DNA from 2 places in the Fictibacillus sp. KU28468 genome. Region 1 is predicted to be linked to the other one. Evidence: riboswitches for the same ligand, from Rfam matches in the RefSeq annotation. Region 1 holds a riboswitch; the other holds the start of a gene.
What was found. Region 1 has a riboswitch for cyclic di-AMP ahead of OKX00_RS16235 (APC family permease). Riboswitches for the same ligand answer to the same signal wherever they lie in the genome.

Region 1 (7,918 bases):
CTCACATGATCAAGGCGAATGGGAGGGAAAAGCGTATTTATTAATTACCGCACTTACCAATTCCGTAGGAGGTTTTGAAAAGCTTGCGCCTCATGCGAAGGTGAATGACGGGTTCTTTCATATTTACGTGGTCAAAAACATTTCTTTTCCTGGTACGTTAAACATCATCCCAAAACTGATCAAGGGTGAGCTGAAAGAACACAAAGATGTGGAATATATCAAGTCGGCTTCACTGAATGTTTCCGCTTCAGAACAGCTGGTGGTCAATATTGATGGAGATGAAGGCGAGCCTCTTCCGTTTCAAGCAAATGTGCTGAAACAACATCTCTCACTGTTCGTCCCCCCTGAAGGAAACTAAAAAAAGAGCTGATGAACAGCTCTTTTTTTATGACCTGATTTCCTATTAATACATTACTGATTAGAGAGCGGGCTGTTCCTTCTCCAACAACTCATGGCATTTTTGCACGAAATGAACAAACAATTGATGCATTTCATCACTTACTTCTGTCATATCTTCCGGATGCCATTGAACTGCTAGCATCCAGCTTTTCTCTAGATCCGTGCTTTCTAAAGCTTCAATCACTCCGTCTGAAGCATAGGCCGCAGCTTTTAAGCCCGGTGCCACTTCATCTACTGCCCCATGATGAAAACTATTAACCGATATATCCTCAGTTCCAAGAATTTCGGACAAAAGCGTACCTTTTTCTACGCTGATGGAATGAGTAGCAGCCGAACGCGCACCGTCCTGATAATGTTTAATGACATCCTCTCTCTCTTCATTTAGATCCTGCACCAGCGTGCCACCCAAAGCTCCGTTCAATACCTGAATTCCCCGGCAGATCGCAAAGATAGGAATATTATTATTCTGTGCATAGTTGATGAGGTTGATTTCTGTTTCATCTCGTTCCGGAATGACTTTTCCAAGATTAGGATGCGGTTCTGCTCCAATTTGCTGTGGATCCATGTCCTCTCCCCCGCTGAGCAATATGCCATCACACAGGGCTGCCCATTCTTTCACCGTTTCTTTGTCACCCATAGGAAGTATGACTGGAACACCACCCGCCTTCATAACGGAAGTAGCATAGCTATAGTGCAAATAGGCCGTTTCCTGACCTCCTATGTCCTTTGTTGAGCATGTAATCCCGATCACTGGCTTCTGATTCTCCAAAATAACATCTCCTGTCTGATTTTCGTTATAGGAGTCTTTACCCTATTTAGGACATTTTCAATTCGTTAAATTTCTCCAAATGAATAGCCCCTGCTATGCAGGAGCTATTATTCTTATTATATCTTGGCTTTGCAAAAGCATATTGTTGATTTTCAATCTTAATGGGCTTCGCAAACTGATGCTTAAAAGAGTCCCTCAAGTCTTTTCTCCAATAATAAGGGGTGATAGCAGGCGATGATAAGAGCCTGCTGATTTGTGAAACAAACGGAGCGCCAGAAATCAACAACATTGACTAACAGAGCTAATATCTTAAGTTCAACAGAACATTCCTTACAGCTTCATCCTTCATGACGGTGTCTTTGTATTTTCTTGTGATTTCTGTTAGTGCCACATCATGATAAAAGAATTCCGCGAAGAATTTGACGAGAGGACGTGATTTCGTCCGAATGGCTTGCCAGGCCGTATCTTCCATCCCAGCAAAGAGCATCTCCTCTTCGTCCACGATCAGGATCCGGCTTCTCTCCAACGTTCCGTGCTGCGTATCTGGTATTAAAGTCGAGACGTCCGGAATTTCCGTGGAGAGTTCACCGATCACATGAATTTTTACTGAAAGCCCGTTTTTATATTTCTCTTCCAGTAAAGAGAGATAGCCTGTTAAGTCATCCGCCCACCCAGAAATGATAATGGATTGTTCCGCTCCCTGCAGCAGACCTTGCAGGACAGATTGGATGGACTGATTGTCTTTCAGCGTCCACACCCGGTCGTCGGTTACTGTTTTTTTTATCTGTGCTTCTCTAAGCTGCTGTACATTGGTCTCAAAGTCGGCTTTGAGCTTTTTAATCGTTGCCTCGATCGGCAGTGCGGTATACAGCCGCTTTTTTTCCACCGTTGATTCCATGATCATTCCTTTTTCCGCCAGACGGTGAAGCACCTCATACACTTTGGAACGGGGAACTCCAGAACGTTTGACAATACCGGTAGCATCCAGCGGCTGATCCTCGGTGATTAAGGATTGATACACCTGGCTTTCATATTGAGTAAATCCGAATTGCTGCAGCATGTTTTTGACTCCTTGACTTTAATCACTATGTAAATCATAACACAGTCCTTTCCAATTTATGTACAAACAAACTTTTATCTTGTTTTTCCTTTTATAAATGTTACTATTACAGTGGTAACTTTTTCACAAAAGGATGAATAGCTATGAATAAACGTGTTTACTTATTGACCATCGTATCTTTTGTTGTAGGTATGGTTGAATTGATCATTGGCGGAATACTTGATCTCGTGGCGGAAGACTTACATGTCAGCATCGGCCATGCCGGTTTTCTGATCACAGCATTTTCGCTTGTTTTTGCGATCGCCTCACCTCTTCTTCTTATGATGACATCTAAAGTAGAAAGAAAACGCCTTACCCTGCTGACACTGCTCGTGTTTTTTGCCGGAAACGGCATTGCGATCTTCAGCCCGACATACAGTGTGCTCTTGATTGCTCGAATCCTATCAGCGGCAAGCGGCTCTCTGCTGGTTGTTCTGTGCATCACAATCGCATCTAATATCGTATCTGAACAATATCGTGCTCGTGCCATCGGTGTCGTTTTCATGGGAATCAGTGCCTCGCTCGTGCTTGGAGTTCCGATCGGATTAATGCTTGGAAATGCATTCGGCTGGCGTGCTCCTTTTATTTTGATCGCTGGATTGACGCTGCTTTCCATGGCTGGGGTTTACTTTTTTATGGAGCAAATGGCTTCAAAACCTGCTGTTTCCCTTATGATACAGATAAAGACGCTGAAAAACCGAAAGCTTCTGTTCGGCCAGTTAACGTCCTTCCTCTTTTTGGCCGGCCACTTGACGCTTTATGGATATTTAACGCCCTTCTTAAAAACAGCCCTTGGCCTGAACGGAACGTGGGTAAGCATTGTTTATCTCGTCTTTGGCTGTGCGGCGGTAGCTGGCGGAGGTGTTGGAGGTTTTCTTGCTGACCGTTTGGGTACGAAACGCTCTATTATTGGATTTATCATCCTTTTCGGGTTTACGATGTTCGTTATTCCTTATACAACGTTTTCCCTTCCGTTTTTCTTGAGCGTGATGATTATCTGGAGCATGCTGAGCTGGGCCATTACACCCGCGATGCAGAGCTATCTTATCGAATCTTCCACTGCTGAAACTTCAGATATCCAGCAAAGCCTGAACAACACGGCGCTTCACTTTGGTATTGCGTTCGGTTCTGCCATCGGCGGTTTTGTGATTGAGCAATCTACCGTAGAATCCAATGCAACCGTCGGCGGATGTTTCATTATTATCGCCCTGGCTACCGCTTTGATTTCAATGTCAGAACGCAAGCGGAGCTTATCAGCCTTACGAATCCATCCTAAAACAGAAAAAACACTTCCGTGAGGTAAAATCTTCGGAAGTGTTTTTTCATCAACTATTTTTTAAAACGGTAAGGCACGGTCGCAATAACCACATCTCGTTTAAAGAGCAAATACGCTCGAATCAGTAAGCTTGACTGGTTATGAAGAATATTATGCCAGCTTTTCTTCGTAATGAACTGAGGTATCAATACGGTTACTTGATAGTTATTTTCATTCGCTTTATGCTGTACCGTGTCAATAAATTTCGTCAATGGCTGGATAATGCTTCGATAATGGGAATGCAGCGTAACGAGGCGCACATTCGGCTGCCATTTCTTCCATTTTTCTTCGAATATTCTTTCATCCTCACGCTCAAATGCAACATATACCGCTATGACCTGATCTGTAAGTGAGGTAGCAAAATTGATGGAGTTTTCAACAACTTGTGTAATTCCTGCTACAGGTACGATAATGACGTTGCCTTCAATCGTCTTCGGCTGCTGATCCGGTTTAATTCTTAATTGTTCCCCTACTAATTCATAATGTGTTTTGATCTTATGAAAGATGATGACGATGATCGGCAAGAAGATTAATACCGGCCACACCTGTGGAAATTTAGTAAAGAAGAACATCAGGGTTACCGTTAAACTGATGAGAGCTCCGGTTGCATTGATAATAAGCTTTGATACCCATCCCTTTGGTTTTTCCCTGATCCATTTCACGATCATGCCTGACTGAGACAAGGTGAAGGGGATAAACACCCCGACGGCATAAAGCGGAATAAGATGTTCTGTCTGTCCTTTAAACAGGATGATCAGGATAATCGCGCTGACTCCCAATGTAATGATTCCATTTGAGTAACCAAGCCTGTCACCCCTAATGGTGAACATCCGCATGATAAATTTATCTTTTGCAAGGTTAACTGCGAGCAACGGGAAAGCGGAATATCCTGTGTTTGCCGCCAAAATTAGAATTAATGCTGTTGTTCCCTGAATAAAATAATACATATAGTTTCTTCCAAATGTATGGTCGGCAATTTGAGAAACCACTGTCTCCTTTACACTTGGAGTAATTCCATAATAATAAGCCAAATAAACAATTCCTGAAAATAGTAAAGCCAATAATCCGCCCATGGCCATCAACGTCTTTGACGCATTGTTGGGGGCAGGATCCTTGAAATTCGGTATAGCATTGGAAATGGCTTCTACACCTGTTAACGCTGAGCTGCCTGAAGCAAAGGCCTTCAGCAATAAAAACAGACTGATTCCGGCAACTGGTGTTCCAACAGACGTATGTAAGTCAGCAGGCACCTGGCCCGTTGAAATTTGATACAATCCAACACCTATCAAGATAAATAAAGCTAGGACAAACAGATAAACGGGATAAGCTAAAATTGAAGCAGATTCTGTTACCCCGCGCAAATTTAAAGTTGTAAGGAACAAAACAAACACAATCGCAATCGGTACAGTATAAGAATGCAGCGCCGGGAAAGCAGACGTAATAGCATCTGTACCCGCTGACACACTAACTGCCACGGTTAAAATATAATCAACCAGCAGCGAGCCGCCTGCGATTAATCCAGGATTTACTCCTAAATTATCTCTTGAAACAACATAAGCCCCACCGCCATGTGGATAGGCAAAGATGATCTGCCGATAGGATAAAATAAGGGCAGTTAAAAGAATAAGTACACCAACCGCAATGGGAATGGAATACCAGAAAGCCGCAGCACCAACCGTAACTAAGACGATCAAGATCTGCTCCGGTCCATACGCAACAGATGATAACGCATCTGAGGAAAGAATGGCTAAAGCTTTTGTTTTGTTAAGCTTCTGCTCCCCCAGCTCATTTGATTTGAGCGGTCTTCCGATTAATAGTCTCTTTAAATAAGAAAACACTGTTTTTCCTCCGCCGATAAAAAATTTGTGTATAGATGCACATGAAAAAAGCCCCCAAGCCAATTTTAATAGACCTGCGGACGTTTGTTTACCAGTCTCACAAGCTTCATTTCCTTCTCATTAACGCTTACGAGGTTAGCTGTCGGATTCGGGCCATTGAGTAGCCCTACCTGCTTAAGGATTCACCCCCAGGACTTTTTAAAAAAGCCCATTATGGTTCCCCCGCACCAATTGGTTTAAGCGATTTAAGAATTTGAAACTTAGATAATAATACTCCTCTCTTAAAAAAATGTAAATACAAAGATTAAAAACTTTACTTAAAGGTAATTTTAAAGATGTGGGTAATATTTAATATACAAAGAAATTTTGAACTTCCCGAAAAAAAAGGAGGATTTAAAATGTCTAAAAAAGAAGGGCACTTATTCTCAGATGAGTTCCTGGAGCAACTAGCTAAAGAGATCAACGAGCAATACGGCGGACCGGAATTTAACAAAAGCGACGAAGAACCAGATATAGAAACAGAAGAAATGATATAAATCAACTTGAATGATGAAGAGCCTGGAGCGTTGAAATCCCCGGCTCTTTCCATCCTCCATCGTGGTTATTCATATCATCCTCATTTGAAGTGCCCGTTTACGGTAAACCTTCATATAAAAATAGGTAAAAATAGGAATGCCCCTTACGTTCAGGACTATATTGATATAGTCACGTAAAAAATGAATGGCAGGAGGCTTTCTATGTACCTTTTTAAAAGAATGGATCGCCTTGTTGAAATGGCAGCATACTCTGTTCAGAACCGCTTTTCTAAAACTGCATTACTCGTAATGACTTCAATTGCTTCTGCAGTGACTGCACTCCTGCAATCTGCTGGAGGTACTCTGCCGATGATCGGACTCATCATCAGCCCCCTTTCCACTCTTCCTGTTGTTTTGATCACCATCATCTCTCCGCTTCTTGGGTTTTACTCCTTCGCTTTAACATGTCTGCTCCTTGTTATTGTGCAGCCTAGTGAATTATTGATTTTTATTTTTACAACCGGTTTGGCTTGGATTGGGATTGGGTAATGGCTTTACTTTTTTTAAAAGACGTATTTTGATTGTAACCACTGGTTCCATTTGTCTTATTTCTGGAATTTGCATCATGCTGATCGGATTTCAATTTCCTCTATTCGGGCCCGCATTCCACAGTACCGGCAACTTTTATCTTTGGCTGTACCTATTGCTTTTCACGTGGGGATATAGTTTGGCCTGGCTGGAAATCACATGGTTTATCCTAAAAAAATATGTGAGGAGACAGCTATGATCTAAACTTTAAAGTTTTGTCCGTTCAACGTAATATCCTGGCCCGGATAATCATGAAAATACCTGAACTCCTTCAAGCATCCTGAGTCTTTCCCGACTACTCCTGAATTGGTAGCCGTTCCTTGCCCGATGACTTTATTTCCCTGTCTAGTTACTTCTATCACTCTGCCTGAACCTGTTGCCACACCTGCTTCCCCGACAATAAGCCTTCCTCTTGCCGTAAATAATAAACTGATTGGATGCTGTAACCCTTTTACAGCCGCTTCGATTCGATAGCCTTCTTTCAGGGCAATGTCACCCGGATTGGTTGTTCCTTCTCGGTCCATAGATTCTCTCTCTCTCGTTATACAGTATGGATATTCATCACGTACAGGTCTTATTCTTGAACGATCGTTACCTTTCATCTTGAGCTTCATCTATTACATATTTTTCTTCCCTCGTCTCATACTGAGAGCAGTATCTTACCTGGGGTGATAAGCAAATGGCGTAACAAAGGTTACGAAAACAGCCATTAAAAAAGAAGGAAGGACCGAAATCCTTCCTTCTTTTCAGTTCACGTGAGTGTGTTTCAAAAATTCATCCAGCGTCCTTACCTTACCGATTTTCGGAAAAATAAAGCGGCAGGATGCGTCATGCTCTTCCTGGCTGAGCGCAACCATCGCGTCCGTTATGAAAACTTGGTTGTATCCAAACTGGAAGGCTTCTCTCGCCGTACTTTCAACACCGATGTTGGTGGCAATCCCGCAGAGCACAATGGTGTCAATTCCGCGGCGCCTGAGCTGAAGATCAAGATCCGTACCAAAAAAAGCTCCCCATTGGCGCTTCGTGACGACGTAATCATTGTCCTTAACACCAAGTTCAGGTGCAAACTCAGCCCAGTCAGCAGGGCGTTCAGCAGAAGCAGCAGGCTTGTCAATCGCCGGTTTCAATGCATCTTTTCCATCATGAAACTCCACGTTCACGAACGATATAAATCCCTCTTTTTGGCGGAACAGCTTCACCAATTCAGCAGCCTTCTCCACTACCTCTTGTCCGCCAGGGAATTTGACGATCCCTTTTTGAAGATCGATAATGACGAGCGCTGTTTTATGAAAATCGATGTTTAGTGAATTCATAGCTTAGTTCTTCATTTTTAAAAGTGTGGAATAGTTTCTTTCCGGTACAAGACCTTCTTTCGCCGCGCGATTAAGCAAAGAA
Region 2 (7,918 bases), 410 kb from region 1:
ACGCTATTAAGCAGAGGAATCAGGGAGAGCGCCCGTGTCAACAATATTATGGTATTCATAAAGCTTGCTGTTATTATTCTGTTTATTGTTGCCGGTGTCGGCTATGTGAAACCGGATAACTGGACACCATTTATGCCGTTTGGTTTCGAAGGGATTGTAGCTGGTGCCGCAACGGTATTCTTTGCCTATATCGGATTCGACGCAGTAGCAACAGCAGCCGAAGAAGTTAAACGGCCGCAGCGTGATCTGCCTCTCGGAATTATCTGGTCGCTTACCATCTGTACCGCATTGTATATTGTAGTATCCCTTATTTTAACTGGTATGGTGCCCTACAATAAATTGAACGTAGCAGACCCTGTTTCATTCGCCCTGCACTACGTAGGCCAGGATTCCATTGCAGGTCTTGTATCAGTCGGTGCGATTACGGGAATTACCACTGTTCTGCTCGTCATGCTTTTCGGACAGGTTCGAATTTCTTATGCGATGAGCCGCGACGGCCTGCTGCCTCCTGTACTTTCTAAAGTCCATCCGGTATTTAAAACGCCGTTCAAAAATACCTGGCTTACGGGATTTATCGCAGCCGGAATTGCCGGTTTTATCGATCTTACAACGCTTGCACACCTAGTTAACATGGGAACATTGTCAGCATTTGCTCTTATCGCCGTAGCTGTGATCGTGTTAAGGAAAACACATCCAAACCTGGAAAGAGCATTCAAAGCTCCATTTGTTCCTGTATTGCCGATCTTAACCGTTTTATTCTGTCTTTACTTGATGATCAGTCTTCCTTCGATCACATGGATTTCTTTTGTCATCTGGATTTCTATCGGCCTAATCGTTTATTTTTTTTACGCCCGCACGAGAAGCAAACTTAATTAAATAAAACCATAAAAAAAGAGGTGCGGAGAATTTCCCGCGCCTCTTTTTTATCCTGTAAACACTTCGCCATCAGGATAGCGAATGTTAGCTTTATTCGGTTTAGCAATGGAGAAAGCGAGCGTCAGAGGCCCGATTTTCCCCAAGAACATAATGCAGATAATAACGATTTTGCCGAAAAAAGTGAGGTGGAATGTTAAGCCCATTGTCAGCCCGACTGTACCGAATGCAGAGACTACCTCAAACAGAATGTTAAGGAAAGGAGCTTTCTCAGTCATTGCCAACAGAATGGCTCCACCGAATACAAGCATCATGCTGATCGTTGCGATGGCAAGCGCCCGAAAGATGACTGTATTGCGTATCGTCCGTTTCATAATGGTCGTATCTTCCTTTCCGCGCAAAAAGGTAACGACTGCAAAGATGATGACAATGAATGTTGTCAGCTTTATTCCTCCGCCAGTAGATGTACTCCCTGCCCCAATGAACATGAGCATGATTGTAAATAATATTGAATCCTGCCTCATACTCCCGATGTCAATCGTATTAAATCCAGCTGTCCGTGGAGAAATGCCCTGAAAATAAGCTGCCCATATTTTATCAGACTGTGAAAGATGGCCCAGTGTATGAGGATTATTGTATTCAAATGCATAAATGAGCAGAATGGAAACCAGGTTGACTAAAATCGTGCTGATAATCATGATTTTTGAATGAAGTGAAAGATTTCGCCACTTTCGGCTATACCAAAGATCCACAAGTACCGTAAAACCAATTCCGCCGGTAATGATTAAAAGTGTAATCACAAGGTTGACGGTAGGGTCACCGACATACCTCGTAAGATTGTCTGGCCACAAACCAAAACCAGCATTATTGTAAGCTGCTATCGTATGAAAAATACTATAATAAATTCCCTTGCCCCAGCCCAGATCCGGGACCCATCGCAAAGAAAGAAAGAAGACAGCAATCGACTCGATAATTAAAGAAAAGAGAAGAAGATTTCTTACCAGCCTGATTACTCCGCCAATGGAAGGCTGGTTTAATGCCTCTTGCATGATAAGCCGCTGCTTGATGCCAATACGTTTCCCGAGCATGAGAACGACCAGTACAGCAAAGGACATGATTCCAAGTCCTCCCACTTGGATGAGAAATAGGATAACGATCTGACCGAACAGCGTGAAGGCAGATCCAGGATCAACGGTAACCAGGCCTGTCACTGTTGCTGCTGATACTGCGGTAAAGAAAGCGTCGATCCAACTCATATGCTCTTCAGCAGCGATCGGCAGCTTGAGAAGCACTCCGCCAACAAGCACGAGAGCCAAGAAAACAAGTGCGAGAATCTGGGGAGGATTCAGCTTGATCGGATGGTAAAAGAACGAACTGCGTCTCTCTACTTTAAGTGCCACTGAAAACTACACTCCTTCATTTTCGAAACGGTTTAAATCTTTATTTTGTCCGATCACTACGAGAACATCACCTGGCTTCAATACCACATTGGCAATGGGAGAAACAAGAATATCGTTGTCTTTTTTTATTGCGACAATGTTACATCCATATTTGGCACGGACATCAAGTTCCGTCAGGGTTTTGCCTGCAAGTTTGTCAGTGACTCCCACTTCAATGATGCTGTGTTCGTTGGATAGTTCAATAAAATCAATAATTTTCTCAGACGTAATGAGCTGTGCTACCCTGAGGGCCATGTCACGTTCAGGATGTATGATTCGGTCCGCACCCACTTTTTCAAGGACTTTATGATGATAGTCATTTTGAGCTTTAACCCAGACTCTTTTCACTCCTGCTTCTTTTAAAAGAAGCGTAGTTAAGATACTGGATTGGATATCTTCCCCAATCGATACGATCACATGATTGAAATTTCGAATACCGAGGGCGCTTAATGCTTTCTCGTCTGTAGAGTTTGCCTGTACAGCCTGAGTAGCAATACTGGCGTATTCATTTACCCGCTCGATATCCCGGTCAACAGCCATGACTTCATAACCCATTTTTGCAAATTCTCTGCATATGCTTCCACCGAAACGGCCTAACCCTATAACGGCAAACTGCTTGTCCATTCTTCTCTCTCCTTAGAAACAAATATCAGTTAAGAACAAATAAAAAAAGACCATTATAAAAAATGGTCAGCTACTTTCCAAACTGTCCCTTTCTTCCTGTATAACGCTTACGAGGTTAGCTGCCGGATTAGGAATTGAAAGTATCCCTTCTTATTTCTAAGATTCACCCCAAAAAAGGTGGTTCCCCCGCTCTTAACAAGATCTTTAAAATTAAGCGATTTAAAGGCTATGGGATTTTGAATAAATATAATGTAATCCTGCAAATGTTAATTGTCAATGCTTTCTTAAGGACTTCATTTTAGGTTAAAAAACACCTGCTGCCTGCATTCCAACAATTGAAATGCCAAGGAGCCATACATATATAGCAAAACCCTTTAAAGAACCTTTTTTCACTAGAGAGATCATCCATTTAACCGCTATGTAGCCAAATAATGCTGACATGGCTGTCCCAAGGAAAAGGGAGAAGAACGATAATTGTTCCGCCTGGCCGCCCAGCACATCTTTCACTTGAAGCAGACAACCGCCGGCAATCGCAGGTATGGATAACAAAAAGGAAAAGTAAGCCGCTGTTCCCCTGTCAATCTTACGGAAAAGTGCTGCAGCAATCGTTAACCCTGAACGGGATACTGCAGGCAGGATTGCTGCTCCCTGAAAACTTCCAATTAAAACCGCATCCATGATCGTAATGTCTTCCAGCTTCTTATGTCCTCTTGATTTCATGGTATCCGCAAACCAAAGCACACACCCTGTGGCAAGAAACTCCCATCCTACAGTAACACCGGTCTTCGAGATTTCCTCAAAATAGTCCTTAAATGACAAGCCTATAATAACGGTGGGTATAGTGCCTGCCACAAGCAGCATGGACAGTCTGCTGAATGGCTGCTTAATCAGTTCTTTTATCTCTCGCCAATAAATCGTCATCACTGCAATCAGCGTACCAATATGAAGCATGCTGTCGAGAAAAAGCCCTGCTTCATCCAGCCGAAAGAAATGCCTTCCCAAAAGGAGATGTCCGGTGGAACTGACAGGCAAAAATTCAGTCAGCCCCTGAATGATTCCTAATATGACCGCTTCAAGCCAATCCATGTGTTCACCTCTTATCACTCATCATGATAAAACGTATTCACCGGAGAGGAAAGTTAGTACAAGGGTTTCTCTTATAGAACACCAGAGAACAACCGGGCAAATGATTCCTTCGTACGTTCCCAGAGCCCCCTTTTATAGAAGCCGACAGGCCGTACCTTTTCACTTTCTTTCATATCTTCCTCATAGTGTTCTACAAGGTCCTTAATCGATGAAGTTCCCGTTAAAAAGACATTCACTTCAAAGTTCAGATGAAAGCTTCTCATGTCCATGTTCGCTGTACCAATGGATGCCATATCCCCATCCACGATCATTACCTTCTGGTGCATAAATCCTTTCTTATAGGAATAGATCTCAATGCCGCTGCGCAGCAATTCAGGAAAATACGATCTTGTGGCATACTGTGTCAGGAAGCTGTCGTTGATCTCAGGCACCATCAGCCTTACCTGAACCCCTTTACGGGAAGCAATTCTTAAAGCGGTTCTGATGGCTTCATTTGGAACAAAATAAGGCGTGGCGATCCAGATGGATTTGGTCGCACAGGAAATGAGAGAATAATACAAATCACTCATGATTCCTTCCTGGGTATCCGGTCCGCTTGGAACCACCTGAACCGCACCGTTCCCTTCAACAGGAACAGGTTTGGTATACTCCTCATTCTCCAGCAGGTATTCTTCACTTACGTAATCCCAGTCCAGAAGGAACACAGCATGAAGCGTCTGAACGGCCTCTCCCTCCATGACCATATGGGTATCACGCCAAAAACCGAATTTTTGGTCCTCTCCCAAATATTCAATTCCTACGTTCAGGCCTCCGACAAATCCCACTGCTCCGTCAATGACGATAATCTTGCGGTGATTTCTAAAATTAAACTTTTGATTAAAGAATCCATATTTAATAGGCAGGAACGGATGCACCTGAACGCCTGCTTTTTTCATCCGGTCAATTTCATTCGAAGAGAGAGTCAAGCTTCCCACCGCATCAAATAAAAAGCGAACTTCAACCCCTTCTTCTGATTTTTGGATTAATATATCAATCAATTCTTTTCCTAGCCGGTCCGATCGGAATATGTAATATTCGATATGTATGTACCTCTTGGCTTCCAGCAGCCGGCGTTTAATTTCCGGAAACGTTTCTTGCCCGTTCTTAAGTATTTTTGTTTGGGTGGCACTGTTTTGAAAGGTCATCGTCACGTTATGCGCAAATTTTGAAAAACAAGCTTGATGTTCATTAAACAAAGACCAGTCCGGTTTCTGTTCCCTTTTTGCCAGCAGCTGCAATTCTTCCCTGTCATGCTTCCGTTTGCTCTTGAAAAGGTGGCCCTTTAAGTAAAGCTGTCCGGAATACAAGTAAAAAATATAACCGAAAAGAGGAATGAACACTAAAGCATAGATCCAGACCAGCGTATGCTGCGCTGTCCGGTTTTCGAGCAGAAGGGAATAAATAGTGATAAAAAGAATCGCGAAATAAACAGCTGCGCTCCCCAACTTCCAATACAATCCTAAATTTGAAAAAAAGATGATGTACAAAGCTGCAATCATTGCAAGGACAAATAGAAATTCAAGAATTCGTTTCATGGCTCATTCTCCTACTGCTTAGTTTTCAACTAAAATTCCCGTAAAATTAGTCCATTAAACTAAGAAGAAGGGGCTGTCCTGAAAGTCGAAAATTGACCTTCAGCAGCTCCTTTTTGGCTTGGAAATCTTTAATGAAAAGTTGATTGAAGTGGAAGGTGCGAGACTCCTCGAAAATGAACTTCACATTTTCTTCGTGCGATAAAAAGCTGCCGGAGCCTTCCTTGTCCTGCGGGACTAGCGTGACAGGTGAGACTCCCGCAGGCGCTAGCACCAAAAAGCAGGCGTTCACGCCGGTAAGGCTCACCGCACGCCCCGCGAAAGTAGGAGCTCGCGCCGGTAAAAGCGAGCACCCTGGAACGGAAATCAACAGCTTACAGACTTCTTGGACAGCCCCCTCTTACCATTCATCTTCATTATGTTCAAACAAATCGATGACCCCAAGTACGAGATGTGCAAGTCCAAACCCAAGCAGGATGTTAGAAAGTGAAGAATACTTGCGTGTGTTACCTCTAAAAGAAAAAGAAGCCAAGCTTACAACAGTTCCTAATACAGTGGGAATCAACCCTTCTCTTCTCAGCATAAAGATCCCTCCTTCATCTTGAATATCTATAGTATTTTCAACTTCAGCCGGAGTATGAAATATTTCATTTCAAAGCCCTTTATGCAAATCAGAATGAGCAAAAGAAAAAACAACGGAAAAAGATCCGTTGTTTTTTTATGGTGCGAACGTCAGTTCTTCGCTTTGTGAGGTATTCTTCCCAAATTTCCCGTAAATCGTAATCAGCATTTCACGCTCTTCCTGAGAGAGTTTGCTCAATAAATTTTCCATACTTACCAGACGCCGCTCTTCAGCTTCATGCAAGATTGCAATTCCTGTTTCGGAAAGCTCCAAATAAACAATTCTTCGGTCAGCTTCACTGCGGTAACGCTGCACGTAATTCTTTTTATAAAGGCGATCCACCGCTACGGTTACTGCACTCGGCTTCACTTCAAGCATTTCAGCCAATTCAGTAACTGTCCAACGGTCTCTTACAGATAGCATTCTCATTAAAATGTATTGGGTTCTGGTTAGATCTCCTTCACCTGTCGTTTCCGGATGCAAACTTTTAGACAGTATATAATGAGCTACTTCCAGCTTTTCAACATATGCCTTTAGTCCTTCTATTTTCATTTAATAGAATCCTCCAACTTTATGAACTACTAACATTATACTAAAAAATCTAAACATTGGAAATTTATTTTTTGGAAAATTAGAATTTCTAGGTCGAATGGCTCATTTGGATAAAATTGACATACTTTACGGGATGAGGTAATATAAATTTATAACATTCAATATAATTTGAACGTTCAAAAGGAGAAGAACATGCAAGAAATTTATTATTTGGAAGATGCCGAACAGTTAAAAGTCATTAGCGATCCCCTTCGCTTAAAAGTCTTATGGGAAATTATTGATGAAGCCAAAACAGGAAAAATGATTGCAGATATTCTCGAAGCCCCCGCCCCAAAAATTCATTATCATTTAAAAGAATTAGACCGCGTGGGATTGATTACAGTAGAAAAAACTGAGGAAAAAAACGGCATCATCCAAAAATTTTATCGTCCGATCGCCAGAAATTTTTCTGTTGAAAACATTCTTAAACAACACAAGGATCATGTAAAAAATGAATTATCCGATACGCTCAGGGAAAACGTTCTAATTTCCCTTGATAAAACAAAAAGCTATTTGCGCAGGGTAGACAGCAGCTTGTTCGAAGAGTGGAAACAGATTAAATTCGGCTATGACCAATTGTATTTGAATGAGGCTCAAATCCAGGAATTTGAGAAAAAAGCGAAAGAACTGCAGGAGTTAATTAATTCCTTTAAAAAAACCCGGCAGCAGGGCGGAGAGCTCTATCACATGCTGCTGCTGGCATTCCCGTTCCGTGAACCCGAATATCCTGACGAATAGGAGAGTAGTTAACATGGAAGAAGCTATAATCAAAGGAGAACAGCCGGCAATTCCGGTTTCTTTTTTCAGCCAGAAAAAATTTATGCTCTTGTGGGGAGTTACATTTTGTTCAGCCTTCAGTATTGCAATATTTTTGTTTTCTCAATCCTGGTACATTGTAAAAACACTTAATATGGAAGCCTCTCTCGGAATGGTAATGATCGCATCAAGTATTCCCCGCCTCCTGTTCATGGCTGTTGGAGGGGTCATCGCAGACCGTGTAAGCCGGACCAAAATCTTATCGGTCTCTAACCTTACACGCTCCATCCTGCTCGGCGGACTCTTGATCTTGCTCGGTTCAGGTGAGGTTTCTGTCTATTCATTTGCCGTATTCG

Region 2: linked by a shared signal. The riboswitch ahead of OKX00_RS18510 (potassium channel family protein) and the one ahead of OKX00_RS16235 (APC family permease) in region 1 are both predicted to bind cyclic di-AMP.

What each region holds. Positions count from the first base shown of each region.
Region 1 is NZ_CP110666.1:3,113,272-3,121,189, forward strand. It holds gene OKX00_RS16215 (diacylglycerol/lipid kinase family protein) at 1-358, shown strand, start outside; gene OKX00_RS16220 (gamma-glutamyl-gamma-aminobutyrate hydrolase family protein) at 419-1,168, opposite strand; gene OKX00_RS16225 (TrmB family transcriptional regulator) at 1,470-2,228, opposite strand; gene OKX00_RS16230 (MFS transporter) at 2,372-3,565, shown strand; gene OKX00_RS16235 (APC family permease) at 3,597-5,420, opposite strand; cyclic di-AMP (ydaO/yuaA leader) riboswitch at 5,530-5,673, opposite strand; gene OKX00_RS16240 (hypothetical protein) at 5,819-5,956, shown strand; gene OKX00_RS16245 (hypothetical protein) at 6,158-6,484, shown strand; gene OKX00_RS16250 (hypothetical protein) at 6,724-7,125, opposite strand; gene OKX00_RS16255 (hydrolase) at 7,270-7,836, opposite strand; gene OKX00_RS16260 (1,4-dihydroxy-6-naphtoate synthase) at 7,840-7,918, opposite strand, start outside.
Region 2 is NZ_CP110666.1:3,526,512-3,534,429, forward strand. It holds gene OKX00_RS18500 (branched-chain amino acid transporter BcaP) at 1-876, shown strand, start outside; gene OKX00_RS18505 (TrkH family potassium uptake protein) at 924-2,273, opposite strand; gene OKX00_RS18510 (potassium channel family protein) at 2,280-2,936, opposite strand; cyclic di-AMP (ydaO/yuaA leader) riboswitch at 3,026-3,163, opposite strand; gene OKX00_RS18515 (undecaprenyl-diphosphate phosphatase) at 3,240-4,022, opposite strand; gene cls (cardiolipin synthase) at 4,094-5,596, opposite strand; gene OKX00_RS18525 (hypothetical protein) at 5,643-5,963, opposite strand; gene OKX00_RS18530 (asparagine synthase) at 5,994-6,176, opposite strand; gene OKX00_RS18535 (MarR family winged helix-turn-helix transcriptional regulator) at 6,312-6,767, opposite strand; gene OKX00_RS18540 (ArsR/SmtB family transcription factor) at 6,960-7,544, shown strand; gene OKX00_RS18545 (MFS transporter) at 7,558-7,918, shown strand, end outside.